3 regions of the Streptosporangium sp. NPDC049248 genome follow, and region 1 is predicted to be linked to each of the others. Evidence: riboswitches for the same ligand, from Rfam matches in the RefSeq annotation. Region 1 holds a riboswitch; each other region holds the start of a gene.
What was found. Region 1 has a riboswitch for cobalamin ahead of AB0K21_RS21170 (hypothetical protein). Riboswitches for the same ligand answer to the same signal wherever they lie in the genome.

Region 1 (9,465 bases):
TGGCGCTCATGGGCCTGCTGCGCCGTCTGGCCCGCGAGAAGAACCTGGTCATCGTGGTCTCCACCCATGATCTGGAACTGGCGCTGCGGGTCGCCGACCGGATGTGGCTGATCGACCCGGCGGGCCGCCTGCACACCGGGACCCCGGAGGAGCTGACGCTGCGGGAGGTGATCGGCGCCTCCTTCGACGGGGCTGAACTGACCTTCGACGCGGCTTCCGGCATGTTCGTGCCGCAGAGCGGGACCGGCGCCACCGTCCGTGTCCTCGCCGAGGGTCTGCACGCTCCGCTGCTGGAGCGGGCGCTGGCCCGAGAGGGCTGGCATACGGTCGGCGCCGGGCCCGCCGAGTTGGCGGTGGAATGGACGGGCGACGGCTACGAGGCGGCCTACGACGGCACCACCCACTGGTTCGCCACTTTGCCCGACATGGCCACCTGGACGCGTACGGCGCACTCCCGGCTCACCGTCGCCCGGCCCGGACTGCTTCCCGCCTCACCGCCGACGGTGTCCGCGGCGATCGCCGACGTCTCCACGATCAGCGGCTACTTCGACGTCGGGATCGGCCCGATCGAAGCGGGCTGGCGACCGCTCATCGACCTGCTGGTCGACCCTGAGCCCCTGCGGCAGCGAATCACCGATGTCGCCGAACGCCTGGGGACCGACGAGATGCGGGTGGCGGCCTCCATCTTGTTCCAGGGGCTGGCGGCCCGGCTGTGGTCACCCGTCATCGGCGCGGCGGTAGCGCACGACCTGCTCTTGGACCTGGCCCCCTTGCGAGTCCACTGGCAGGCGGCGTCCAGCGGGCCGCTGCCGCTGCGGGCCGAGCGCCTGACCGGCTGGCAGATCCTCGACCCCGCCAGGATCGCCGAACCGCTGCACCGCAACGTGCTGACCGAGGTGCTGGAGCCGCTGGCGCAGGGCGTACAGGAAATCGTGAAGATCGCCCCTGGGCTGCTGTGGGGCAACACCGCCTCCGCCCTGGCAGGAACGGTTCGGACCATCGCCCGTCAACGACCCGAACTCGCCGCGCGGGCCATCGCGCTCGGGCGCGAGCTGCTCGCACTGGGGGTACTGCGAGGTAGCGGCGACCTGGTCGAGCCCGCCCCGGGGCAGCCGTTCTTCGTCCGGCGCAGCTGCTGTCTGTATTACCGCCTGCCCGAGGGCGGCAAGTGCGGAGACTGTGCCCTCATCGACCCCGAAACCCGCCACCGGCAGTGGGCCGCGGCCCTGCGACAGACCAAAGGATTCTCATGAGCCACACCGTCGTCGAGGAACACGGCACAGGAACTCTGCACGTGTGGGCGTTGCCCACCGACGAACGCACCCTGCTGTCGCTGGTCACCGGCATCTTCGAGAAATACTGGGAACACATCTGGTTCGGCGTCATCGTCCAGGGCGCGGCCTGGGAGGTCGCCGCCCCCAACGCGCCCGAGCGGATCAGCCTGTACGACGGCTATGTCACCGTCGACTTCGGCCGCTGGCACTTTCACCTGTGCATCGGCGAGCACACCGCCAGTGGCCCCGAACTCGGGCGGATCCGCCGCTGCGCCCGCGCCGAGCTGTATCGCTCGATCGGCGCCGACGGCAGCCCCGTCTCCTGGGGCGTGCGGATGTTCAACGGCCGGGATGACCAGCTGATGACGGTGCTGCTGCCCAACCCGTTCCTCACCGACCGCCAGCAGATCCTCGACCCGCCCGACTATGAGCGTCTGGCCGCCTGGGACGAACTGCGCGCCACCTACCTCGGCCTGGGACCCGACCCGCTGGATCGCACCGGAAAGGGATTCAAGCACGCATGAGCAGGCTCACCGTCTGCCGGGACTGCTGCTGCGGCAGCGCCCGCAAGGTCCCCGGTCTCGACCACGACGAGCAGCTCCGCCGCCTGTCGGAGATCGCCGAGGTCCACATCAGCGACTGCCTGGATGTGTGCGAGCAGGCCAACGTCATCGTCGTCCGCCCCTCGCCCGCCGGACGCGCCGCGGGCGGGCGGCCGGTATGGCTCGGCCTGGTCAACCACTCCGATGCCGTCGAGGATATCGCCGCCTGGATCCGGGGCGGCGGTCCCGGCCTCGCGCCGATTCCCGACATCCTCACCCTGCACGCCTTCACCCCGCCTGGCCTGGTCAGAGTGAGGAAAGACCCGCTCGTCCGAGGGCTTTCCGTGGTGAGCCCCGAAGAAGGCGTCTCAGCGAACAGGGAACCGTGATGCCGGACCAGCGCTCTTGCGGCCAAGCGTCGTGTCCGGGCCGGTTTCGGCGGCGCCGTATCAGCTTTTTGTCGTTGATTTGAAGATCCGGCTTCTCGCCTCATCCCGCTCATCGGGCTCAGCCCGTGAGTGAAAGGACCTGTTCATGACGAGCCGACGCTCGCTCCCCCTCCTCCCACTTCTCGTATCCGCCTTGCTGGTGGCCGGCTGTGGAACCACCGAGCAGCCCACCGCCGGCCCCACGGCTGTCACGAGCCCGGCCGCTGCGGGCTTCCCGCTCACCGTGACCAACTGCGGCGTGAGCACTACCTTCCAGAAGCCGCCGCAGCGGGCGGTGACACTCAACCAGCATGTCACCGAGATCATGCTCGCTCTCGGGCTGGAGAAGTCGATGGTCGGGACCGCCTACCTCGACGACGAGATCCCGCCCGACTACCAGGCCGCCTATAACGGAATCAAGGTGCTCGCCGAGGAGTACCCCTCCTACGAGGCGCTGCTGTCGGCCGAGCCCGACTTCGTCTACGGCGGCTTCAACAGCGCCTTCGACGACAAGGAAGGGCGCGGCCGGGACGCCCTGGCCAAGGCCGGGATCAACTCCCACGTCAACATCGAAGCCTGCCCGACCGGTCCGGTGACCATGACCCAGGTCGAGGACGAGATCCGAACCATCGGCACCATCTTCGGGGTGGCCGACCGTGCCGAGCAGCAGATCACCGCGATGCGCGGCGTGCTGGACGGCGTCAAGGCCAAGATCGACGGGGCCGACCCGGTCAAGGTGTTCGTCTACGACAGCGGTGACAAGACCGCCTTCACCGCCGGCGGCGCCGGAATCGGCAACGAGATGATCAAACTGGCCGGTGGGACGAACCTGTTCGCCGACCTTCCCAAGTCCTTCGGAGACGTCTCCTTCGAGCAGGTCGCCGACCGGGCACCCGAGATCATCGTCATCTACGACTACGGCGACAAATCCCCGGAGGACAAGAAGAAGTTCCTGCTCGCCAACCCGGCCCTCAAGGACGTGCCCGCGATCAGGAACCAGCGGTTCGCGGTGCTACCGCTGTCGTCCACGGTGCTGGGCGTGCGGGTTCCCGCAGGGGTGGAGTCGCTGGCCCGTCAGCTGCACCCGGACCGTTTCGCGTGACCCAGATCGCTCCAACCTCGCCGTCGGTGGCCTTGGCCCGTCGCCTGCGCATGCCGTACGCGCTGGTCCTGTCAGTGCTCGGCATCGCCGTGGTCGTGGCCGCGACGGCTGGAATCTCGATCGGCTCGGTCCGCCTGCCGTTCGCCGAGGTGTGGGGCATCGTGCTGCACCGGCTCTACCCTCCGCTGGTCGAGCCCACCTGGACGCCGGTCAGGGAGACGATCGTGATGGACGTCCGCCTGCCCCGGATCCTGCTGTGCGGCGTCGTGGGGGCGGGGTTGTCGGTGTGCGGGATGGCCTTGCAGGCGCTGGTGCGCAATCCGCTGGCCGACCCGATGCTGCTCGGGGTCTCCTCGGGGGCGACGGTCGGCGCCGTCGTCGTCATGGTGTTCAACGTCTCGCTGCTCGGTGTGTTCTCGCTGCCGCTGGCCGCCTTCGCCGGCGCCTTCACGGCGCTCGTGCTGGTCTACTTCCTGGCCCGCACCGGCGGGCGGATGACGACCGTACGGCTGGTGCTGGCCGGCGTCGCCACGGCCGAGGTCCTTTCGGCGGTGGCCAGCTACCTCATCGTCACCTCCAACGACCCGCACAAGGCCGATTCGGCGCTGCGCTGGATGCTGGGCGGCCTGGCCGGCACCACCTGGGACCTCGTCTGGATCCCCGCGGCGGCGGTGCTGCTCGGCACCGGCGTACTGCTGGGTCTTGGCCGCCCGCTCAACCTGCTGCTGGCCGGGGAGGAGGCCGCCGCCGCCCTGGGACTGAACGTGCACCGCTTCCGCGGTGCGCTGTTCGCGCTGGTCGCCCTGATGATCGGCACGATCGTCGCGGTCAGCGGTTCCATCGGGTTCGTGGGGCTGATGCTGCCGCATGTGGTGCGCCTGCTGGTCGGCGCCGACCATCGGCGCGCGCTGCCCGCCGTCGCCCTGCTGGGCGCGGCCTTCCTCATCGCCGCCGACCTCGCCGCCCGCACTGTGATCGCCCCCGAGGAGATTCCGATCGGCATCCTGACCGCCCTGACCGGGGGGCCTTTCTTCCTGTGGCTCATGCGGCGGAGGGCGGCCCGGTGATCCCGGCGGACAGACCCGCGGCTCTGCACGTGGAGGACGTCGGCGTCGTCGTCAGCGGCAAGGTCCTGGTGCGGGAGGTGTCCTTGGACGTCGCCCCGGGCGAGGTCGTCGCGCTCGTCGGCCCCAACGGCGCGGGCAAGTCCACCCTGCTGCGCACCCTCTACCGTGCGCTACGCCCCACGTCGGGACAGGTGCGGCTGGACGGTGAGGACGTCTGGCGGATGACCGGCAGGCGGCTGGCCCGGCGGCTGGCCGCCGTCCTGCAGGAGACGCCCGGCGAGTTCGAGCTGACCGTGTACGACGTGGTCGCGATGGGCCGCAGCCCGCACAAGCGCGCGTTCCAGGGCGACGACGCCGATGACCGGCGCATTGTCTTGGACGCGCTGGGCGAGTTGGATGTCGCCGACCTCGCCCAGGCTCCGTTCGACCGGCTGTCCGGCGGCGAGAAGCAGCGCGTCCTCATCGCCCGCGCCCTGGCGCAACAAGCAGGGACGATGGTGCTGGACGAACCGACCAACCACCTCGACCTGCGCCACCAACTGGATGCCCTCCAGTTGGTGCGGCGGCTCGGCGTGACCGCCGTCGTCGCGCTGCACGACCTCAACCTGGCCGCGGCGTTCTGCGACCGGATCTGCGTCATGGACACCGGCCGCCTGATCGCCGCGGGCCCGCCCGCCCGGGTGCTCACCACGGCACTGCTGGCCGCGGTCTACCGGGTCGAGGCCGAGGTCACCCTGCACCCCCGCACCGGCGTCCCGCAGATCAGCGTGCTTCCAGGAGACCTGACACGACCCGACTGCGGCCCGGGGCCGTGGTGATGTGCACGGGCCGGGCCAGCCTGGTCAGGGCGGATTCGCGCAATGAACCTGGGCATCAGCGGGCTACAGAGTAGGTGCATAACGGCACAGCAGAGTCATGCCAAGGGCGACCTGGGCGGGTTCCAGCGTAGTCTTGCCGTCCTCGATGTCCCACAACCCGTTCTGCAGGATACGGCCAAGCGTCCACCCGGTCGCCCGCTGCCGGTCCAGGCCGAGCACCTCGGTGAGGAGGTCGAAGCGGCGGAGGACCGTGCGGGTCACGTCGCCGGTCGCCACCACCGCCTCTTCCCATCGGCTGTCCAGCGCCGGCCACAGGTCGAACCCGGGGTCGCCGGCCAGCGGTTCGGGGTCGATGGCCAGCCATGGTTCCCGTTGCCCGGCGAGGATGTTGTCGTAGTGCAGGTCCCAGTACAGCAGGCGGTCACCGGGTTCGCCGATCAATTCGGCCACGGCGGACGCGCAGGCGCGTACCAGTTGTTGCTCGGCCGGGTCACGCAACGCCGACACAGCGCGTGGAACCTGGTCCAGCATGGCGGCGGCGATGTCGGCCAGGCGCCGCAGACCAGGTGGGGCGGGCACCGCGACCAGGCGCGCCATCAGTTCGGCGAGGATCCGCATGGCGGCATCGTCGTCAGCCACCGACGACAGCGGCCGGGCTGCGTCCAGTCGTTCCAGCAACATGGTGCCGGTGTGCGGGTCGTGGTCGAGCAGGCGCACCACGCCGTTGCCGTCCCATGCCCGCAGACCAAGCGCGGCGCCGACGTTGTCTTCGCTTGCCTGCTGGAATTTCAGCACCGCGGGCGCACCATCTGCGCGGATCACCGGCAGCACGAGCGAGGCCTGGCCGTGTGCTGCGGGGCCGTCCGGCCGCAGTGTCCAGTGGTCCAGGAAGTCCGCGGCCAGTCGGGGCAATTCGGCGATCCAGGCACGGCCGGACGCATTGTCCTTGCCGTACGCCGCGGCGAACGCGTCGGGGACGTCGACGGGGATCGGCGTGCTCATGTCGGGTATCTCCTTCGTGGGTTTCGGGGTGTTCGGGATACGAAAGGTCCTGGGGGTGCCCGGCTTCTGGGCCCTCCACTCGGGGCGCCGTCACCAAAGGGCTGCGAAACGCCCTCTGAAGCAGTCCGTGCAGGATTTACCGGCTCAGTCATGTGCTACCCGGTGTTAGGGAAGCGTTCCAGAAGCGGATACGGCCATCGGGCTTCGCGTGCCGCGTTCGCGGTCGCCCTCGGTTGTGAGTTGCGCCACGTCCACCGCCTGGTCTACTCCGAAGGCATCGCGCTCGACGACCCGGGAGCCGCCGTGCCCATCGGCCTTGGCTGCCGCATCTGTGAGCGGCGCGACTGCGTGCAGCGAGCGCGTCCCCCGGCCGGGGGACGGCTGTCGATCGACGAGAACCGCCGCACCCACGTTCCTTATCCGGTCGTCAGCCGGGAGGCCGGCATCGACGGTTGACGGCGGCGAGACGGTGGCGGGAACGGCGTGCAAGAGATGCGGGCGCCTTTCATCCCAGGGCGGCCCGCAGGACATCGGGTGCCTCCACCAGGGACGGGCCGTACCAGGTCAGATGCCGGCCGCTGACCAGCGCGGCCGGTGTCCCGGGGAAGAACCCGGGACCGTCCTCGGCGGTGAACCGGTAAGGCTCGTCAGGCAGGACGACGAGGTCGGCGCCCGCCGCCAGCAGGTCGGGCAGGGCGACCTTCGGGTAGCGCTCCGGGTGGCCGGAGTAGAGGTTGCCGACACCGATCCTGCTCAGGAGGTCACCGGCGAAGGTGTCACGTCCGAGGACCATCCAGGGTTTGCGCCAGATGGGGATCACCGCCCGCCGTACACCGGGGAGCGGCGGAGCCGACCATGCCCGTTCCGCGGCGGCGAGCCAGCCCGGCTCGGGAAGAGCGCAGGCCACCGTGAGCGTCCGGCGCAGGGAGGCGAAGGCCTCCTCCAGTGTGCGGATCCTCGTCACCCACACCGCCAGCCCGGCCGACCGCAGCGCCTCTAGGTCGACAAGGCGGTTCTCCTCCTCGTTGGCCAACACCAGGTCCGGCTCAAGGGCGGCGATCGTGGCCAGGTCGGGGTTCTTGGTGCCGCCGATCCGCCGCACCGGCAACGGCGCGGGATGGGTGCACCAGTCGGTCGCGCCGACCAGCAGGTGCGGGGCGGTCTCGGCGAGCGACTCGGTGAGCGAGGGGACGAGGGACACCACGCGGCGTACGGCACCACGCGTTCCAACGGAAGTGCCGAGGTCGTCAAGCATCGTCGATGTCCCTTCCGGTGGGGCCGGTCACAGCCTCGACGCGGGCGGCCAGGGCATTCAGTACCTCACCGTGCTGGGCGGGCACACTGATCTCCAACAACAGGTGGCCTCCGGTGGCGGTCAGAGTGAAGGTGAAGAACGAGCAGCACAACGTCTCTCGTAGGGCCGGTTGCGCCGCCCAGGCAGCCACCGATGGCACGGAATCCAGCCTCAGCCGCAACCTGACCGGGCAGGGCCGTCAGCGCGGAGGATCCTCCGGCGCCGGGACGTTTCCGGGCTCGCGAGCGCGTACCGATGCCATGCGTGTTCGCTCCATCCTCGTGGACAACACGGATCAACCCGCGGCCGGTATCCTGACTCCCGGATCAGCGCGCCATCCGGCCTTCCCGGCTTTCGCCAGTGGCTGTCGATGTTGCGATGACGCACTTCCCGGTCACAGTGGCGGGACCGCGCTGGATTCACACCAGCTTCCCTGCACCGCGGGCCTTGTCCACGAACATATAGTTGGACGTCCTAGTAAGTCCAGTGCGGCACCCGCCATCAGGCCCAGAACGATCACCCGGCCCCCGGCCCGCCCGTACGGCGCGAGCGCATTCCGGCCCCTGTCGCCCGGGGAGCCGAATGCGCCTAGGCTGGACCCGCAGTCGGTTCGCCCTGCCCGCCAGGCAGGCGCGTCGTAAGAGGGAACCCGGTGCGGCAACACTCGCCTGCTTGGCTCGCGAGCTCGCCAATTCCGGGACTGCCCCGCAGCGGTGAGTGGGAACGACCGCCGTCAAACGCACTGGGTCCGAGTACCGGACCGGGGAAGCGACGGCCAGTAGATGCCCGGGCGAAATCCCGGGCGTGCCCGCGAGTCCGAAGACCTGCCACTGCCCGCGTGCGACCACGCACGCGGTGACTTCGGTGACCTCGAGGGCGGGTCGGCGGTACGAGCGGGCATCAGATCAAGGTGCTCGCCGCTCAGCCGTTCCTTCGCGCCCCTGAGAGCACCGGGGTCCTTCCATGACTCGCGAAGGAGAGTTTCGTGGCTGAGACTTCCGCCACCCCCGCATCAATCGCCACCGTCCACGGCTATCCACGCCAGGGACCCGACCGCGAGCTGAAGAAGGCGATCGAGAGCTACTGGGCGGGCCGCGTCACCGCCGATGAACTGAACGACACCGCGGCCCGGCTGCGCCGCGACAACTGGCGCCACCTGACCGGCGCCGGCGTGCGAGAGATCCCCACCGGCGACTTCTCGCTGTACGACCATGTGCTGGACACCACCGTCATGGTCGGCGCCATCCCTGAGCGTCACCGGGCCGCCGTCGAGGCCGACGCCCTGGACGGCTACTTCGCCATGGCGCGCGGCACCCAGGACGTCGCTCCGCTGGAGATGACCAAGTGGTTCGACACCAACTACCACTACCTGGTGCCGGAACTGGGGCCCGACACCGTCTTCACCGCAGATCCGGCCAAGCAGGTCGGCGAGCTGCGTGAGGCTCTCACACAGGGGCACAGCCCGCGTCCGGTGCTGGTCGGCCCGGTGACCTACCTGCTGCTGGCCAAGCCCGCGCCCGGCGTGGACCCCGGCTTCGACCCGATCACCCTGATGGATCGGCTGCTGCCGGTCTACATACAGGTACTCGCCGCCCTGCGCGCGGCGGGCGCCGAGTGGGTGCAGCTGGACGAACCCGCCCTGGTGCAGGACCGCGATCGGGCCGTGCTGAACGCTACGGCCCGCGCCTACCGGGAGCTCGGCTCCCTGACCTACCGGCCGAAGATTCTGGTCGCCAGTTACTTCGACCGGCTGGGGGAGGCGCTGCCGGTTCTGGCCGGGGCGCCGATCGAGGGGCTGGGCCTGGACTTCACCGGCTCGGCCGCGGCGAACCTGAACGACCTGGCCAAGGTGGGCGGGGTTGTCGGCAAGCGTCTGATCGCGGGCGTCGTGGACGGCCGCAACGTGTGGATCAACGACCTGGAAAGGTCGTTGTCCAC
Region 2 (9,465 bases), on a different contig from region 1:
CCCGCCCCGATCTCGCCTGACCGCACCCGTCCTCGAACGATCTCAGAAGACTCCACCGAAAGGCCCGGCAGTGACGATCACTTTGAACCACACCATCGTGCCCGCGCTCGACAACCAGGGGGCGGCCGACTTCTTCGCGGGCATCATGAACCTGGAGTGCCTGCCACTCGCCGGAGCACACGCCCACTTCGCCCCGGTCCGGGTGAACGAGTCCCTCACCCTCGACTTCATGACCGTGGAAGACCCCGAAGGGCACCACCTGGCCTTCGACGTCGACCCGGCCACCTTCGACGGGATCCTCGCCCGTCTCAAGGACCGAGGCGTGCCGTACGGCAACCACCCCGCCCACCACGACAACGGGCGGATCGACCATCCACTTCGCCCGCGCGGCCTGTTCTTCACGGACGAGACGGGCAACCTCTACGAGGTCATGTCCGACTGACCGCGGCACCCCCGGTCCAGGTGAAGCGGGGCGGGCGACGTTCGAGGAAGGCCGCGACGCCCTCGGTGACCTCCTCGCGCGCCTCCTTCTGCCACAGCAGGAAGCGCGCCTCGTCGGCGCGGCCGTCCACGATCTCCTTCGCGGCGGCCACGGTCAGCTGGGAGCGGCCGGCCAGGGTGCGGGCGAGGCCGTACACGCGCTCGGACAGCTCCCCTTCCGGCAGGACCTCGTCCACCAGGCCGGTGCGCAGGGCCCGGTCGGCACCGATGAGCTCCGCGGAGAAGAGCAGGAACTTGGCGGTGGACGGGCCGACGGCGGCGGTGAGGCGGCGGGTGGAGCTCGGCGGGTAGACGATGCCGAGCTTGGCGGGGGTGATGCCGAAACGGGCTCCCTCGGCGGCCAGGCGCAGGTCACAGGCGAGGGCGAGCTGGCAGCCGCCGCCCACGCAGAAGCCCTCGATCATCGCGATCACCGGTTTGGGGAACTCCGCCAGCGCCCGCTCCGCGGCGACCGTCGCCCCCGTGTCATCGCCGCTCTCGTCGCCGTTGCCGGCGAGTTCGGCGAGCTCCGAGATGTCGGCCCCGGAGCAGAAGGTACCCGCCGCCCCGGTGAGCACCAGCACCCGCACGGCCGGATCGTCCGCCAGCGGCGCGAGCAGCGTGGGCAGAGCCCGCCACATGGCCGCGCTCAGCGCGTTGCGCTTCTCTGGACGGTTGATCCTCAATGTGGCGACATACCGGTCAACGGACAGTTCAAAGCCTTCGGAGATCTGCACGGGATAGATTCTCCCGGTACGTCTTATGACCTTGTCATCAGACCACCCCAAATCATGAGAAACCGCATGTTCAGCATCATTTGCCTCTGAAGTGAGCAATCCTGCGCGGCACCGTGCCCGAACGGCCGCGGCGGGTGCGGCCGCGACCGCGGCATCCGAGACGTCTCCATGTCGCACCCCCGGCCCGGCCGGCTCAGGGAACCGGTCGCCTCAGGACGGAACCGGCCGATCGCCGTCCTCATCGCCGGAACGCCTCGCCGCCGGCGCCGTCAGGCCGGTGAGTGCCCCGGGAAGGGTGGCGGGCACGAGCGGATTCTCGACCCGGAAGCGGGGCAGGGCCTGGGGGTACCTCTCGCGGACGAAGGCCACCAGATGCTCACGGATGTCGCACTTGAGATCCCAGGCGCTGGCGGAGTCGGCGGCGCTCATCAGGGCGCGCAACTCCAGCAGCCCGTTGGGAAGGGTGTCGGTGACCTGGAGGGTCCAGTCCTTCTGGTCCCACAGCGGGTGCGCGCGCAGGGCGCGGTAGAGCTCGGCGCGCAGTTCCTCGACCGGCACCGACCAGTCGACCCGGATGAACACGTGGCCGATCACCCTGCTGCTGTGCCGGGTCCAGTTCTCGAACGGGTTGGCGGTGAAGTAGGAGACCGGCAGGACCAGCCGGCGCTCGTCCCACAGCCGCAGCACCACGTAGGTCAGGCTGAGCTCCTCGATGCGGCCCCACTCGCCCCGCACCACGACGACGTCGTCCAGGCGGAGCGCGTCACTGAAGGCCAACTGGAGTCCGGCGAGCAGGTTGCCGAGTGTCGACTGGGCGGCGATGCCGACGACGACGCCGGCGATCCCGGCCGAGGCCAGCAGTCCGGCGCCGAGCGCCCGTACCTGCGGAAAGGTGAAGAGCATCGCACCCAGCGCCACCACGATGATCACCGCCGAGGCCACCCTGCGGACCAGGGTGATCTGGGTGCGGATACGCCGGGCCTTGCGGTTGCCCTCGCCCTGGACGGTGACCAGGCGGTCCAGGACCACGTCGGTGACGGCGTAGGCGGCCTGGATGACCAGCCAGGTGGCGCACCCGATCATCGCCACGCTGAGGCCGCGGTCGATCACCTGGCTGACCGAGCCCTCCGCCATGCCCGGCTCGTAGACGGTGTAGGCGGTCGCCACGGCGGCCGTGGCGAACCCCGGCCAGGTGCAGCGGCTCACGACCGGACCGGCGAGCGCCCACTTCTCGCCGATCAGCCGTGAGCGCAGTACCCTCCGCACCGCCTCCACCGCCACGATCGCGGCGGCCACGGAAACGACCATGATGATCCAGCTGGACACTGACGACTTCCCCTCGTCGCTCTCTTCCCCGGACCATCAGCCAATCAGAAGGACTCGTCGAAGGTGACATTCCCCTCGACGGCTATCTGGTAGGCAGAAACCCGCCGCTCGAAGAAGTTGGCCAGCTCCTGCACGTCCTGCAACTCCATGAACGCGAACGGGTTGGCCGTACCGTACCGGACGGGCATCTGGAGCCTGACCAGCCGCTGGTCGGCCACGTACTCAAGGTAGCGCCGCATCTGCTCCACCCCCATTCCCTGCAGGCCGTCGCCGCACAGGTCGGCCGCGAAGGCCAGCTCGGCCGCCACCGCCTCCTCGATCATCCGGGTGACCTGCTCGGTGAGTTTGTCGTCGAACAGCTCGGGCTCCTCGGCCCGTACGGTCTCCACGACGCCGAAGGCGAACTCCATGTGCATGGACTCGTCACGGAAGACCCAGTTCGTCCCGGTGGCCAGGCCGCTGAGCAGCCCCCTGGAGCGGAACCAGTAGACGTAGGCGAAGGCCCCGTAGAAGAACAGGCCCTCGATGCACGCCGCGAAGCAGATCAGGTTGAGCAGGAACGCCCGCCGGTCCTCCCTGGTCTCCAGCCGGGCCAGCCCTCCGAGCGAGTCGATCCATCGGAAGCAGAACTCCGCCTTGTCACGGATCGAGGGGATGTGCTCGACCGCGGCGAACGCCTTGACCCGCTCGTCGGGGTCGGGCAGGTAGGTGTCCAGCAGGGTCAGGTAGAACTGGACGTGCACCGCCTCCTCGAACAGCTGCCTGCTGAGATAGAGGCGCGCCTCGGGGGCGTTGAGGTGCTGGTAGAGGTTGAGGACGAGGTTGTTGGCCACGATCGAGTCGCCGGTGGCGAAGAACGCCACGAGGCGGTTGATCAGGTGACGCTCATCGGAGGTCATCCTCGCCAGGTCCGCCAGGTCGGAGGCGAGATCCACCTCCTCGACGGTCCAGGTGTTGCGGATCGCGGCCCGGTAGCGCTCGTAGAACTCGGGGTAGCGCATCGGCCGCAGGGTGAGATCCATGCCGGGGTCGAGCAACATCGGGAGAACGCCTTTCGGGGTGGCCGAGGGGTGGCTGGGAGGGACGGGGTGCCCTTGGACGGGCCGCCGGCAGGTCTACTGGCAGGCGTCGCAGTACTCGGGGTTCTCCAGGGAGCAGGCGACGGCCTCGGGGTCGAGGACGGGGACCTCCCCGGCCGCCGGTGCCGCCACGGTGGCCTGCGCGATCCGGGTGGCCGGGCGCGAGCGCAGGTAGTAGGTGGTCTTCAGGCCCGCCTTCCAGGCGTAGGCGTACATCGAGGAGAGCTTGCCGATGGTCGGCGTGGCCATGAACAGGTTCAGCGACTGCGACTGGTCGATGTACGGGGTGCGCGCGGCGGCCAGGTCGATCAGCGCCTTCTGCGGCAGCTCCCAGGCGGTCCGGTAGAGCAGCCTCAGGTCGGCGGGGATCTCGGGAATGTCCTGGACGGAGCCGTCGGCGCGCTTGATCGCGTCACGGATCCGCGAGGTCCACAGCCCCCGGGCCCGCAGGTCGGCGACGAGATAGCGGTTGACCTGGAGGAACTCACCCGAGAGGGTCTCGCGCTTGAAGATGTTGGAGACCTGCGGCTCGATGCACTCGTAGCAACCGGCGATGGAGGCGATCGTGGCCGTGGGCGCGATCGCGATCATCAGCGAGTTACGCAGCCCCGTTCCGGCGATCCGCTCCCGAAGCTCCGTCCACGCGGCCGACGTCGCGGCCCCGTAGTGGTCGGGGTGGAGCACCCCGGCGGCGGCCCTGGTCTCCTCGTACGAGGGATGGCGGCCACGCTCGACGGCCAGGTCCGAGGAGGTCCGGTAGGCGGCGAGCGCGATCTCCTCGGAGATCCGGGTGGACAGCTCCAGCGCGCGCGGCGAGTCGAAGGGCAGCCGCAGCGCGAACAGCACGTCGGCCAGGCCCATCAGGCCGAGCCCGATCGGACGCCACTTCTGGTTGGCGGCCCTCGCCTCGGGGGTCGGGTAGAAGCCCAGGTCGATGGTGCGGTCGAGAAACCGCACGGCGGTGCGGACCGTCGCACGCAGCCGCGCCCAGTCGATCCCCTCTTCGGAGCCCGGAGACAGGTGGGCGGCCAGGTTGATCGAGCCGAGGTTGCAGACCGCGGTCTCGGCGTCGCTGGTGACCTCAAGGATCTCGGTGCAGAGGTTCGACAGATGGATGACGTTCTGGGGCCTGGCCGTCTGGTTGGAGGTCCGGTTGGCCGCGTCCTTGAAGGTCATCCAGCCGTTGCCGGTCTGCGCGAGCGTGCGCATCATCCGGCCGTACAGGGTGCGGGCGGGGAGCTGCGCGGTGAACCGGCCCTCGGCCTCGGCGGCCCGGTAGGCGTCGTCGAACGCGGCGCCGTACAGGTCGGTGAGGTGCGGGACCTCCTTGGGGTCGAACAGCGACCACACGCCGTCGGCCTCGACCCGGCGCATGAACTCGTCGGGGATCCAGTTGGCCAGGTTCAGGTTGTGCGTGCGGCGGGCCTCCTCGCCGGTGTTGTCGCGCAGTTCGAGGAACTCCTCGACGTCGGCGTGCCAGGGCTCCAGGTAGACGCAGGCCGCGCCCTTGCGGCGGCCGCCCTGGTTGACCGCGGCGACGCTCGCGTCCAGGGTGCGCAGCCAGGGCACGATGCCGTTGGAATGGCCGTTGGTACCGCGGATCAGCGAGCCCCGCGAGCGGATCCGGCTCCAGGCGATCCCGATGCCCCCGGCGTACTTCGACAGCCGCGCGACCTGCCCGTAGCGCTCGTAGATGGCCTCCAGCTCGTCGCGGGGCGAGTCGAGCAGGAAGCACGAGGAGAGCTGGGGTCTGCGCGAGCCGGAGTTGAACAGCGTGGGCGAGCTGGGCAGGTAGGACAGGGTGGCCATGAGCGCGTACAGCTCGGCGGCCTCCTCGACGGTCTCGGACAGGCCGCAGGCCACCCGGAGGAAGAAGTGCTGCGGGCGCTCCAGCACCTTGCGGGTGCGCGGGTGACGCAGCAGGTAGCGGTCGTAGACGGTACGCAGCCCGAAGTACTCGAATCTGGCGTCGGCGTCCGGCTCGATGAGCGCGTCCAGGACCCCGGCGTGGGCGGCCACGAACTCCGCGAGCCCGTCGGCGATCAACCCCGCCTCGTGCGTCGCGGCGACCGACTCGGAGAAGTCGCGGACGCCGTGCTCGGCGGCCTCGTCGGCGATCAGCTCGGCCAGCAGCGCGGCGGCGACTTTGGAGTTCTCGGGGTCGGTGATCACTCGGGCGGCGGCCTCGTCGATGGCCTGCCTGCGATCGACCGGCGCGTTCCCCGCGCTCTCCGCCGCCGTCTCCGCCAATACCTGTGTCACGTGGTGTCCCTCGCTCGCTCGAACTTCCCCCTGTGGCTCCGCCGGAGGGGCACGCGTCCGCGAGCGATCCCGGACACGCCGGACCGCCTCGTTCCGCGGGCCCTCCCACGAGGCCCTGGACAATCACGTCACCGGCAGGTCTTCGGACTCACGGGCGCCCTGCGCGTGCCTACCGGCCGTCGCTTCCCGGGCATGGCTCACCCAGTGCTCACATGACGGCTTTCGTTCCCGTTCACCGCTGCGGGGCAGTCCCGGAATCTCACCGGGTTCCCTCTTGCCTCGCCCCTCCCGGGGCGAACCAGCAACGAGCAGGATCCTACATCTAGGGGCGTCTGACGCAACTACCCCAACAAGTTGTGTCGGAAGACTTCAGCAGTCCGAGCTCGTGGAGCACCCCGCGGGTGCGGGCCGTCTCGGTGAAGAGCCACTGACGGAAGTCGTCACCGCTGAGGTAGACCCGGCTCCATCCATTGGCCGCGCACAGGGCGCGCCAGCGCGGCGCGGCGTCGATCCTGTCACACAGGGCGATCGCGGCGTCCCGGTCCGCCTGGCCCATGCCCTTGGGTCCCAGCAGGCCGCACCAGTCGCTGTACTCCAGCCGGACCTCGACCTCCAGGAGCGTCGGCGCGTCGATCCCGTCGAGCCGGCTGCCCGAGGAGACCACCAGGGGACGCAGGCGGCCCGCGGCGATCTCGGGTCGCAGGGCGCGGGCCGACCCCAGCAGGGCCGCGACCCGTCCGACCTGGAGCGCCTCGGCCGCGTCCTCGGCACCGTGGAACCCCGCGTACTCCAGCAACCGGGTGTCCACCCCGAGGCACTTGCCGATCATGCCGTAGAGCACGTGGTCGGAACCGCCCTCCGGCCGGCCGCCGACCGTCAGCGCCGCCGGGGTGCGGCGCAGCTCCGCGGCGAAGTCCTCGAAGGTGCGCAGCCGGGAGTCCGAGGGGACGACCAGGACCGTCCAGTCGCCGACCAGGCGGGCGAGGGGGGTGGCGGCGTCCACCACCGCGGCGGTGTTGGCGATCTCCGCGGCCGTCACCATCGGCATCGCGGCGACGAGCAGCCTGCCCTCGCGCGCGAACGAACCGCGCACGGCGCCGAACGCGTCACGCGGGACGGAACCCAGGGGCCCCGGCCGCTCGACGGCCATGGCGGAGCGTGCCAGCCCCGACAGGACCAGGACGGAGGCGAGCCTGCCCGCGATCCCGTCCCAGCCGTGGCCGTCGGCGGTGGGTTCGAGGATGCTCAGGCGGCCCACGGCCGAGCCGGCGGAGTCGCCGTTCAGGTCGCAGCCCGCGACGACCACGGCACCCGCGACCAGCGCGAAAAACCTCCTACGGCGCATAAGCGCCCCTTCCCCCAAGAACCCCCTATACCATAGGTTACCGCTTTATCACTATCTGTCACAGACCGGGGGTCGCCGCGCCCCCGGCCGGGGCGACCACCGTCGGCGGCCGCCCCGGGAGCCCTCTCACTCCACCGTGACGCTCTTGGCCAGGTTGCGGGGCTTGTCGACGTCCCGCCCCAGCGCCACGGCGGCGTGGTAGGCGAAGAGCTGAAGCGGGATCGACAGCAGGATCGGGTCCAGCTCGATCTCGTTCCTGGGCACCACGACGCAGTCATCGGCCAGCTTGGGGTCCACCGCGCGGTGACCGACCATGAGCACCCGGCCGCCCCGGGCGCGGATCTCACCCAGCGTGGTGAGGTTCTTGTCCAGCAGCTCGTCGTCGGGAACGATCGCCACGGTCGGCATGTCCGGGCCGATCAGCGCCAGCGGCCCGTGCTTGAGCTCGCTGGCCGGGTACGCCTCGGCGTGCACGTAGGAGATCTCCTTGAGCTTCTGTGCGCCCTCGCGTGCCACCGGATATCCTCGGACCCGGCCCACGAACATCATGCTCGGCGCCTCGGCGTACTTCTTCGCCAGTTCCTGGAGCTGCGGCTCCAGCGCCAGGATCTCCTTGATCTGGTCCGGCAGCCTCCGCAGGCCCTCGCAGATCCGGCGGCCGTCGGCGGGAGACAGGTCCCGCACCCGGCCGAGGTGCAGCGCGAGCAGCGCGAAGGCCACGGCGGTCGAGGTGAACGCCTTCGTGCTCGCCACCGAGACCTCGGGACCCGCGTGCAGGTACACGCCGCCGTCACACTCGCGGGCGATCGCGCTGCCCACGGTGTTGACGATGCCGAGCACCCGGCCGCCCTTGCGCTTGAGCTCCTGGACGGCGGCGAGGGTGTCGTAGGTCTCCCCCGACTGGCTGATCGCCACGTACAGGGTGTCCGCCTCCACCACCGGGCTGCGGTAGCGGAACTCGCTGGCCGGCTCCGCGTCGGCCGGGATGCGCGCCAGCTCCTCGATGAGCTGCGCACCGATCTGGCCCGAGTAGTACGCGGAACCACAGCCGATGATCTTCACCCGGCGGAACGAGCGGGTCTCCCGCGCGTCCATGTTGAGGCCGCCCAGGTGGGCGATGTGGAAGCGGTCGTCCAGACGCCCGCGAAGCGTCCTGGCCACGGTGTCGGGCTGCTCGGAGATCTCCTTGAGCAGGTAGTGCTCATAACCGCCCGTGTCGTAGTGCCCCGCCTCCCAGTCGACGGTCAGCGTCTCCTTGGCCGTCTCCCGCGCGTCGCTGGCGAAGGTGTTGAACCCGTCCGCCTTGAGCACGGCGATCTCGCCGTCCTCCAGGTGGACCACCTGGCGGGTGTAGCGGACCAGCGCGGCGACGTCGGAGGCGGCGAACATCTCCTTCTCCCCGATGCCCAGCACGATCGGGCTCCCGTTGCGGGCCACCACCACCTCGCCGGGGCGCTCGGAGTCGATCACCGCGATGCCGTACGTGCCGACGACCCGCTTGAGCGCCGTCCTGACGGCCTCCTCCAAGGAGTCGGACTCCTTGACCGTACGAGCGATCAGGTGCGAGAGCACCTCGGTGTCGGTCTCCGACAGGAAGATCGCGCCGTCGGCCTCCAGCTTGGCGCGCAGCTCGTCGGCGTTCTCGATGATGCCGTTGTGCACGACGGCGATGCGCTCGTCACCGGACAGATGAGGATGGGCGTTGACGTCGCTGGGCGCGCCGTGGGTGGCCCAGCGGGTGTGGCCGATGCCCAGCCCACCCTTGAACCTCGCGGGCACGACCGCCGCCAGGTCGGCCACCCTGCCTTTGACCTTGCGCATCTTCAGGCCCTTGTTGGAGACCACCACCCCGGCCGAGTCGTAACCTCGGTATTCAAGACGCTGCAGACCCTCCAGCAGGATGGGTGCCGCGTCCTTGGGCCCTACATAGGCCACGATTCCACACATGTAACCGTTCCTTATCCGTAGACAATCCGGCGCAGCTGACGCAGGGAGAGTTCAGGTGCGGCGACACGGCGTACCGCCAGCTCGGCGATCAGCCTGGGGAAGATCTCGTCATTGACCAGCCCTCTCCCCTTGAGCTCCGCGTGACGCCGCCTGACGAAATCCTCAACGGGTTCGGAGAAGTAGGCCAGCACATCGGCGACGACTCGCGCCGCCTCCCCCGGGCCGAGCGCGCTCGTCCGGGTCAGGTGAGTGATCAGATCCTCATACGGATGCCGTGTCGTGGGCACAG
Region 3 (9,465 bases), on a different contig from region 1:
TCCGTTCAGCGCCGTCGTCGGCCTCGACGACCTCAAGCTCGCGCTGATCCTCAACGCGGTCTCGCCACGGGTGGGCGGTGTGCTGGTCCGGGGGGAGAAGGGGACCGCCAAGTCCACGATCGTCCGCGCGCTCGCCGCACAGCTCCCCGGGGTCAAGGTGATCGCCGGCTGCCGCTTCTCCTGCGACCCGGCCGAACCGGATCCGGCCTGCCCCGACGGCCCGCACGGTACGGGCGAGAGCGGTCAGGAGCGTCCGGCCGCGCTGGTGGAGTTGCCCGTCGGCGCGTCGGAGGACCGGCTGGTCGGCGCGCTCGACATCGAGCGCGCGCTCACCGAGGGGGTCCGGGCGTTCGAGCCTGGCCTGCTCGCCGCCGCGCATCGAGGTGTCCTCTACGTCGACGAGGTCAACCTGCTGCACGACCACCTGGTGGACCTGCTGCTCGACGCCGCCGCGCTCGGCACCTGCTTCGTCGAGCGCGAATCGGTCTCGGTACGGCACGCGGCGCGGTTCCTGCTGGTCGGCACGATGAACCCGGAGGAGGGCGAGCTGCGGCCACAGCTCCTGGACCGTTTCGGGCTGACCGTCGAGGTGCGGGCGTCCAGGAATCCGGACGAGCGGGCCGAGGTGGTACGGCGCCGGCTGGCCTTCGACGCCGATCCCGCCTCCTTCGCCGCCGGGTGGGCGGAACAGGAGGCGGCCCTGGCGCGGCGGATCGCCGAGGCCAGGGAGCGGGTCACCAAGGTCGTGCTGCCGGACGCCCGGCTGCGCCAGATCGCGGCGGTGTGCGCCGCCTTCGAGGTGGACGGGCTCCGGGCCGATCTGGTCACGGCCAATGCGGCCGTCGCGCACGCGGCCTGGCGCGGCGGCGCCGAGGTCACGGCCGAGGACGTGCGCGCGGCGGCCCGTCTCTCGCTGCCGCACCGCCGCCGCCGGGACCCGTTCGACGCGCCGGGCCTCGACGAGTCACGGCTCGACGACCTGCTGGCGGAACACGGCGGCGACGAGCCGGACGGTCCGGACGGCGGCCCGGACGGCGGCCCGGGCCGCGGTCCGGGCGGCTCCGGCGGTCCGGGTGATTCGGACGGTCCCGAGGGATCCGCGGACTCCGGGGACGCTCCGGAGAGCGGCTCCGCGGAAGGTTCCGTGCGCGCCGGTTCCGATGAGGGGGACTCGCACGACGACGGGGCCGGCGCCTCCGCTGCTCCAGGTGCCTCCGACGGGAACGGCACCCCGCCGGATCTTCCCGCCGCGGAACCGTACCGGGTGCGCCCCTTCCAGGTCCCCGGGCTGGGCGACGGCGCCTCGGGCCGGCGGTCACGGGCCCGGACCCCCAACGGGCGGACCACCGGATCGCGGGTTCCCGCCGGGCGGCTCCAGCGGCCGCACCTGCCGGCGACGCTCCGCGCCGCCGCGCCGTACCAGCGCGAGCGCGGCCGCAGTGGCCCCGGCCTGCTGGTACGTGACACCGACCTGCGCGAGGCCGTCCGCGAGGGCAAGGAGGGCAACCTGGTGCTCTTCGTGGTGGACGCGAGCGGTTCCATGGCGGCCCGGCAGCGGATGCGCGAGGTCAAGGCGGCCGTGCTCAGCCTGCTGCTCGACGCCTACCAGCGGCGGGACAAGGTCGGGCTGATCACCTTCAGGGGATCCACGGCGGAGTTGGTGCTGCCCCCGACCTCCTCGGTCGAGGTAGGCGCGGCGCGGCTGCGGGAGCTGCCGACCGGCGGTCGCACCCCGCTGGCCGCCGGGCTGCGCCGGGCCGCCGAGGTGCTCAGGGTGGAACGGCTGCGCGACCCGGCCAGAAGGCCGCTGCTCGTGGTGGTCACCGACGGCCGGGCCACCTCGGGGTCCGACGTGGCGGCCTCCGCCGCGCTGCTCGCCGGTACGGCGGCGGTCGTGGTCGACTGCGAGAGCGGTCCGGTACGGCTCGGTCTGGCCCTCGACCTGGCGGCCAGACTGGGCGCGCCCGTCGTACGGCTCGACGCGCCGGCGGCGGGCGGTGGGCTCGGCGGGCTCGGCGGGCTCGTCCGCGACCACAGGACCGACTACCGGAAGGCGGTCTGAGATGCCGCGGGGCAAGCCGGACACGGTGCCCGAGGACGGGCTCACCACGCGCCAGCGCCGCAACCGGCCGCTGCTGATCGTGCACACCGGGCCGGGTAAGGGGAAGTCCACCGCCGCCTTCGGGATGGCGCTGCGCGCGTGGAACCAGGGCTGGCCGGTCGGGGTGTTCCAGTTCGTCAAGTCGGCGAAGTGGCGCATCGGCGAGGAACGGGCGCTCGTGCTGCTCGGCGAGTCCGTCGAGGGCGGCAGCGTGACCTGGCACAAGATGGGCGAGGGCTGGTCGTGGATCCAGCGGCCGGGCAGCGAGGAGGACCACGCCGCCGACGCCCGCGAGGGCTGGGAGCAGATCAGGCGCGACCTGGCCGCGGAGACCTACCGCTTCTACGTGCTCGACGAGTTCACCTACCCGCTGAAATGGGGCTGGCTGGACGTGGACGACGTGGTCGCCACCCTGGCCGCGCGACCGGGCAACCAGCACGTCGTGATCACCGGCAGGGACGCCGACCCGAGGCTGGTCGAGGTCGCCGACCTGGTGACCGAGATGGGCAAGGTCAGGCACCCGATGGACGCCGGGCAGAAGGGCCAGAAGGGCATCGAATGGTAGTGCCGCGACTGGTGATCGCCGCGCCGTCCTCGGGCAGCGGGAAGACCACCGTCGCGACCGGCCTGATGGCGGCGCTGCGCGCGCGGGGCCTGCGCGTATCCCCGCACAAGGTGGGACCCGACTACATCGACCCCGGCTACCACGCACTCGCCACCGGACGCCCCGGCCGCAACCTCGACCCCTGGCTGACCGGTGAGGACCGGGTCGCGCCGCTCCTCCTGCACGGCGCGCGGGACGCCGACATCGCGGTGGTCGAGGGGGTCATGGGCCTGTACGACGGCGCCGGGAGCGGGGACTTCGCCTCCACCGCGCACGTCGCCAGGCTGATCGGTGCGCCGGTGGTCCTCGTGGTGGACGCCGCGCGGCAGGGCAGGTCGGTGGCCGCGCTGGTGCAGGGCTTCGTCTCCTTCGACACCCGGGTCCGGCTGGCCGGGGTGATCCTCAACCGGGTCGGCTCGCCGCGGCACGAGGAGATCTGCCGCGCCGCGCTGGACGAGAGCGGCATCTCGGTACTGGGCGTGATCCCGCGGGTGGACGGGGTGGCGACCCCCTCCCGCCATCTCGGGCTGATCCCGGCGGCCGAGCGCAGCGGGGACGCGGTGGCGGCGGTGGAGCGGATGGGCGCCCTGGTCGCCGGCTCCTGCGACCTCGAAGGACTGGTGGCCCTGGCACGCTCGGCGCCACCGCTGCCCGCGCGCCCCTGGACCCCGTTCCTCTTCCCGGCGGTGACCGGGGCCGGCAGGCGGCCGGTGGTGGCCGTGGCGGGCGGGGCGGCGTTCACCTTCGGGTACGCCGAGCAGGTCGAACTGCTCGCGGCGGCGGGGGCCGAAGTGGTGACCTTCGACCCGCTCAGGGACGAATGCCTCCCCGACAACACCGGGGCGGTCGTCATCGGCGGCGGCTTCCCCGAGATGTACGCGGCGGAGCTGTCCGCCAACGAGCCGCTTCGCCGCCGGGTGGCCGCCTTCGACGGCCCGATCGTCGCCGAGTGCGCCGGGCTGCTCTACCTGGCGCGCGAGCTGGACGGCCATCCCATGTGCGGAAGGCTCGACATCACCGCGACGATGACCGGCGGGCTCACGCTGGGCTACCGCGACGCGGTGGCGACCGCCAAGTCCGTGCTCACCCGCGAGGGCGAGCGCTACCGGGGCCACGAGTTCCACCGCACGGCCACCGATCCCGGGCACGCGACGCCGCCGCTGTTCCGCTGGAGGGGCGCGGCCGACGGTTTCGCCGAGCCCCTGCTGGCCGCCTCCTACCTGCACCTGCACTGGGCCGGCAGCCCCGAGCTGGCCGAACGCCTGGTCGCGGCCATCGGCTGACCCGCCCCCACCCCGGGGCGGGTCAGCGGTCCTCCAGGTCGCCCTCGACGGTGAGGTACGCCTCCCGCAGGGCCGCCATGATCTCGGGGTCGGGGTGCTCCCACATCTTCCGGTCGGCCGCCTCGAGCAGCCGCTCGGCGATGCCGTGCAGCGCCCACGGGTTCGAGGCGGCCATGAACGCCCGGTTCTCCGGGTCCAGGACGTAGACGGCGGCCAGCCTGTCGTACATCCAGTCGGCCAGCACGCCCGTCGTGGCGTCGTAGCCGAACAGGTAGTCCACGGTGGCGGCCAGCTCGAACGCGCCCTTGTACCCGTGCCTGCGCATCGCCGCCAGCCAGTTGGGGTTGACCACCCGGGCACGGAAGACCCGCGCGGTCTCCTCGTGCAGGGTCCTGGTCCGCACCGCGTCCGGGCGGGTGCTGTCGCCCACGTACGCGGCGGGCGCCCGGCCGGTGAGCGCCCGCACGGTGGCGATCATCCCGCCGTGGTACTGGAAGTAGTCGTCGGAGTCGGCGATGTCGTGCTCGCGGGTGTCGACGTTCTTCGCGGCCACCGCGATCCGCCGGTAGGCGCTCTCCATGTCCTGCCGGGCCGGTGCCCCGTCGAGGTCGCGGCCGTAGGCGAAGCCGCCCCAGACCGCGTACACCTCGGCCAGGTCGGCGTCGTCGCGCCAGTTCCCGCTCTCCATCAGCGGCAGCAGGCCCGCACCGTAGGCACCCGGCCGGGAGCCGAAGATCCGCAGGGTGGCCCGCCGCTCGTCGCCGTGCGCGGCCAGGTCGGCGTCGGCGTGCGCCCGCACGTAGTTCTCCTCGGCGGTCTCCGCGAGGCCCGCGACCAGCCGTACCGCGTCGTCCAGCATGGTGACGACGTGCGGGAAGGCGTCCCTGAAGAACCCGCTGATCCGGACGGTCACGTCGATCCTGGGCCGGCCGAGTTCGGCGAGCGGGACCGGTTCGAGGCCGCTGACCCGGCGGGACGCCTCATCCCAGACCGGCCGCACGCCGAGCAGCGCGAGCACCTCCGCCACGTCGTCGCCCGCCGTGCGCATGGCACTGGTGCCCCAGACCGACAGCCCGACGGAGCGCGGCCACTCACCGGTGTCGGAGCGGTACCGCTCCAGCAGGGAGTCGGCCATGGCCTGCCCGGTCTCCCACGCCAGCCTGCTGGGCACCGCCCGGGGATCGACGGAGTAGAAGTTCCGCCCGGTCGGCAGCACGTTGACCAGCCCGCGCAGCGGTGACCCGCTCGGCCCGGCGGGGACGTAACCGCCGTCGAGCGCGTGCAGCACCGCGCCGATCTCGTCCGTGGTCCTGGCGAGCCGGGGCACGATCTCCCCGGCCGCGAACCCGAGCACCTTCTCCACGGCGGCCAGGACCCCGGAGCCGCGGTCACCCCCGCCGGCCAGGACGGACGCGGTGACGGGGGAGACGGCGAACGGATCCCAGCCGCGCTCCTCCATGCCCTCGACGAGGGCGCGGGCCAGCGACTCGGCCTCGTCCACGCTCACCCTCGCGGCGCCGCCGTCCTCGGCCAGGCCGAGGGCCTCACGCAGGCCGGGGAGTGCCTCCTGACCGGCCCAGATCTGGCGGGCGCGGAGCATGGCCAGCACGAGGTCGACGCGGGCCTTCCCCTCGGGGGCGTCGCCGAGCACGTGCAGGCCGTCACGGATCTGGACGTCCTTGACCTCGCAGAGCCATCCGTCGACGTGCAGCAGGAAGTCGTCGAACCCGCTGTCCTGCGGCCGGTCGTCGACGCCCAGGTCGTGGTCGAGCCTGGCGGCCTGGATCAGCGTCCAGATCTGCGCCCGGACGGCGGGCAGCTTGGCCGGGTCCATGGCCGCGATCGAGGCGTGCTCGTCCAGCAGCTGCTCCAGCCGGGCGATGTCGCCGTAGGTCTCCGCACGGGCCATCGGCGGCACCAGATGGTCGACCAGTACGGCGTGCGCCCGCCGCTTGGCCTGCGTGCCCTCACCGGGGTCGTTGACCAGGAACGGGTAGACCAGCGGCAGGTCACCGAGCGCCGCGTCGGGGCCGCAGGAGGCCGACATCCCCGCCGACTTGCCGGGCAGCCACTCCAGGTTGCCGTGCTTGCCGACGTGCACGATCGCGTGCGCGCCGAAGTCGTCGGCCAGCCACCGGTAGGCGGCCAGGTAGTGGTGGCTCGGCGGCAGGTCGGGGTCGTGGTAGATGGCGACCGGGTTCTCCCCGAAGCCGCGCGGCGGCTGGACCATCACCACGAGGTTGCCCGCGCGCAGCGCGGCCAGCACGATCTCGCCGTCCGGATCGCGGCTCCGGTCGACGAACGACTCGCCCGGCGGCGGCCCCCAGTGCGCCTCGACGCCGTGCCGCAGGTCCTCGGGCAGCGTCTCGAACCACGCCCGGTAGCGCGCGGCCGGGATCCGCACCGGGTTCGCGGCCAGTTGCTCCTCGGTGAGCCAGTTCCGGTCCTGGCCGCCCGCCGCGATCAGCGCGTGGATAAGCGCGTCGCCGTCCAGTTCCGCCACGCCGGGGAAACCGTCTCCGAGGTCGTACCCGGCCTCCGTCATGGCCGTGAGCAGCCTGACCACGCTGGCCGGTGTGTCCAGGCCGACCGCGTTGCCGATCCTGGAGTGCTTGGTCGGGTACGCCGACAGCATCACCGCGATCCGCCGTTCCGGTGCCCTGACGTGCCGGAGCAGACCGTGCCGTACCGCGATGCCGGCCACCCGCGAGGCCCGCTCGGGATCGGCCACGTACACGGTCAGACCCTCGTCGTCGACCTCCTTGAAGGAGAACGGCACGGTGATGATCCGCCCGTCGAACTCGGGGATCGCCACCTGGGAGGCCGCGTCGAGCGGGGACAGGCCGTCGTCGTTCTCCCGCCAGGCGTCCCTTCCCGTGGTCAGGCAGAGGCCCTGCAGGATCGGCACGTCCAGCTCGGCGAGCGCGCCGACGTCCCACGCGGAGTCGTCCCCGCCCGCCGAGGCGGTCGCCGGACGGGTGCCCCCGGCGGCGAGCACGGTGACCACCAGGGCGTCCGCGGCCCGGAGCGTGTCGAACAGGCCGGGCTCGGCGCTGCGCAGGGAACCGCAGTAGACGGGCAGGGCCTGGCCGCCCGCCTCCTCGATGGCCAGGCAGAGCGTCTCGACGAAGGCGGTGTTGCCCGCGACGTGGTGCGCGCGGTAGTAGAGCACTCCGATGACGGGGCCCTCGGTGCGTCGCGCGACACGTTCGAGGGGGCCCCAGCCCGGGGTGGGCGCGGGCGGTGCGAAGCCGTACCCGGTGAGCAGCGCCGTGTCGGAGAGGAAGGCGTGCAACTGGGCCAGGTTCGCCGGACCGCCGTGCGCGAGGTAGGCGTGCGCCTCGGCGCAGACCCCGCCGGGCACCGTGGACAGCTCCATCAGCTCGGCGTCGGGGGCCTGTTCGCCACCGAGGATCACGACGGGCCGCCGGTCGGCGAGCAGCGCGTCCAGCCCGTCCTGCCATGCCCGCCGGCCGCCGAGCAGCCGCACGACCACGAGGTCCGTGCCCTCGGTCAGCGCGGGCAGGTCCTCGGCGGACAGCCGCGCCGGGTTGCCGAGCCGGTAGTTCGCGCCGCTCGTCCGCGCGCTGAGCAGGTCGGTGTCGGAGGTCGACAGCAGCAGGACGGCGGGTGGCGCGGGCGGTGCGGCCGATCGTGGGGTGGGCGGCACGGAACGCATGCGGAAGTCCTCCCTCGGGGTCCTCGCCCCGGGTCGTCGTCATCGCGACGGCAGGAGTCTCCTGGCTCCCGGATCAACGCTCACCCCGGCCTTCCCGTCCGTTACCGGACCGTGGCCTTCGGTGGGGTTCGCTCCCCGGTTACAGTGGCGGGACCGCGCCGGTTTCACACCGGCTTCCTCCCTGCGCCGTCGCCTAGGTCACACTATGCCAGGCGGACATCCGTAAAGAAATGGGAGCTACCATCCACTGCGTGTCAATAACCGACCCTCCCGGAAGAAACCGGGCCGACGCGTGTCCCGGAGCGCTCCAGGTGCACGCCGCGGCCGACGGCGGCCTGGCACGGATCAGGATTCCCGGCGGGGCGCTCACGGCGGGTCAGCTCCGCGTGGTCGCCGCCGCCGCCCGGGAGCTCGGATCCGGCGTGATCGAGCTGACCTCCCGGGCGAACCTCCAGGTGCGCGGCCTCCCGCCGCAGGACGGCGAGCCCCTTCCCGCCGTGCGTCCGGCACCCGGCGACGCGCGCGTTCCGGACGACGCTCGGCGGCCTTCCCCGGCATCCGACCTCGCCGTGCGGCTGGCCGCCGCCGGGCTGCTGCCGTCGGCCACGCATGAGCTGGTACGCAACATCGTGGCCTCACCCCTGGCCGGGCGGGCACCCGCGAGCCTGCTCGACGTCCGTCCGCTCGTGTCCCGGCTGGACGGGGAACTCCGCGCCCGGCCCGTGCTCGCCGACCTGCCCGGCCGGTTCCTCTTCGCGCTCGACGACGGCTCGGGCGACATGGCGGCCCTCGGCGCGGACGTCACACTGCTGCCGGTCGAACCGGTGGACGCCTCGGTGGACGACGTCTCCGAGGTGGCGCTGCTGCTCGCCGGTGCCGACCGGGGGCTGCGCGCACCCGTCTCCTCCGCCGTCACCGGCATGCTCGCGGTCGCCGAGGCGTTCCTGGCCGAGCGCGCCGAGCAGGGGTCGGGCGCGTGGCGGCTCGCCGAGCTGACCGACGGTCCAGGACGGGTCTCGGCCCGCGTTCTCGGGACGGAGCCGGCTCTCCGGCTGTCCGCCCCCGCCGTACGACGGGCGCGGACGGCGGGGGGAGGCACGGTCGGGGTCATCGCACAGCGTGACGGAAGATCGGCCCTCACCGTTCTCGCCGCGCTCGGGCGGCTCACGGCGGCCCAGCTGGAGGCGCTCGCCCGGGCGGCCGAGCACGGCGGGGGAGAGGTCCGGGTGACGCCGTGGCGGACGATCGTCGTCCCCGACCTGCCGCCGCGGGAGGTCGACGGCCGGCGGGCGGCGCTCGCGGACGCGGGCCTGGTCGGCGACCCGGCGTCACCGTGGCTGGGCCTGACCGCCTGCGTCGGCCGGCCCGGATGCGCGAAGGCCCTCGCCGACGTCCACGCCGACGTCCACGCGGGTGTGCACGCGAACGGCGGCACCGGCTCCGAGTCCGGTGCGGGCGGTCCTGACGGCGTCCGCCCCCCGCGGAGCCGCACCCGTGCGCTTCCCGTGCACTGGTCGGGCTGCGAGCGGCGATGCGGACGCCCGCGCGGCCAGGTCGTGGACGTGGTCGCGACCGGAGACGGATACCGCGTCGAGGCGGACGGCGTGAGCCGTACGTTCGCCGACGCCGAGCAGACGAGCGCCGCGGTGGCGGCGACCAGAGAGGGAAAGTGATCGACTACATCAGGGACGGAGCGGAGATCTACCGCCGCTCCTTCGCCACCATCCGCGCGGAGACGGACCTCGGCGGCATGCCGCCGGGCGTCGCACAGGTCGCGGTCCGCATGGTGCACGCCTGC

Region 2: another riboswitch for cobalamin. It lies ahead of AB0K21_RS04835 (ribonucleoside-diphosphate reductase subunit alpha); the one in region 1 lies ahead of AB0K21_RS21170 (hypothetical protein).
Region 3: another riboswitch for cobalamin. It lies ahead of cobN (cobaltochelatase subunit CobN); the one in region 1 lies ahead of AB0K21_RS21170 (hypothetical protein).

What each region holds. Positions count from the first base shown of each region.
Region 1 is NZ_JBFAQY010000011.1:23,753-33,217, forward strand. It holds gene AB0K21_RS21125 (ATP-binding cassette domain-containing protein) at 1-1,253, shown strand, start outside; gene AB0K21_RS21130 (hypothetical protein) at 1,250-1,798, shown strand; gene AB0K21_RS21135 ((2Fe-2S) ferredoxin domain-containing protein) at 1,795-2,205, shown strand; gene AB0K21_RS21140 (ABC transporter substrate-binding protein) at 2,351-3,346, shown strand; gene AB0K21_RS21145 (iron ABC transporter permease) at 3,397-4,413, shown strand; gene AB0K21_RS21150 (ABC transporter ATP-binding protein) at 4,410-5,231, shown strand; gene AB0K21_RS21155 (aminoglycoside phosphotransferase family protein) at 5,295-6,233, opposite strand; gene AB0K21_RS21160 (short-chain fatty acyl-CoA regulator family protein) at 6,384-6,689, shown strand; gene AB0K21_RS21165 (helical backbone metal receptor) at 6,739-7,488, opposite strand; gene AB0K21_RS21170 (hypothetical protein) at 7,481-7,687, opposite strand; cobalamin riboswitch at 7,814-7,985, opposite strand; cobalamin riboswitch at 8,166-8,353, shown strand; gene metE (5-methyltetrahydropteroyltriglutamate--homocysteine S-methyltransferase) at 8,513-9,465, shown strand, end outside.
Region 2 is NZ_JBFAQY010000002.1:191,094-200,558, forward strand. It holds gene AB0K21_RS04815 (VOC family protein) at 71-442, shown strand; gene AB0K21_RS04820 (enoyl-CoA hydratase/isomerase family protein) at 429-1,217, opposite strand; gene AB0K21_RS04825 (mechanosensitive ion channel domain-containing protein) at 1,428-2,543, opposite strand; gene AB0K21_RS04830 (ribonucleotide-diphosphate reductase subunit beta) at 2,588-3,583, opposite strand; gene AB0K21_RS04835 (ribonucleoside-diphosphate reductase subunit alpha) at 3,659-5,884, opposite strand; cobalamin riboswitch at 6,000-6,202, opposite strand; gene AB0K21_RS04840 (tripartite tricarboxylate transporter substrate-binding protein) at 6,207-7,229, opposite strand; gene glmS (glutamine--fructose-6-phosphate transaminase (isomerizing)) at 7,356-9,176, opposite strand; gene AB0K21_RS04850 (hypothetical protein) at 9,188-9,463, opposite strand.
Region 3 is NZ_JBFAQY010000005.1:334,268-343,732, forward strand. It holds gene AB0K21_RS13155 (putative cobaltochelatase) at 1-2,062, shown strand, start outside; gene cobO (cob(I)yrinic acid a,c-diamide adenosyltransferase) at 2,064-2,666, shown strand; gene AB0K21_RS13165 (cobyrinate a,c-diamide synthase) at 2,660-3,988, shown strand; gene cobN (cobaltochelatase subunit CobN) at 4,011-7,667, opposite strand; cobalamin riboswitch at 7,699-7,903, opposite strand; gene AB0K21_RS13175 (precorrin-3B synthase) at 7,919-9,340, shown strand; gene AB0K21_RS13180 (precorrin-8X methylmutase) at 9,337-9,465, shown strand, end outside.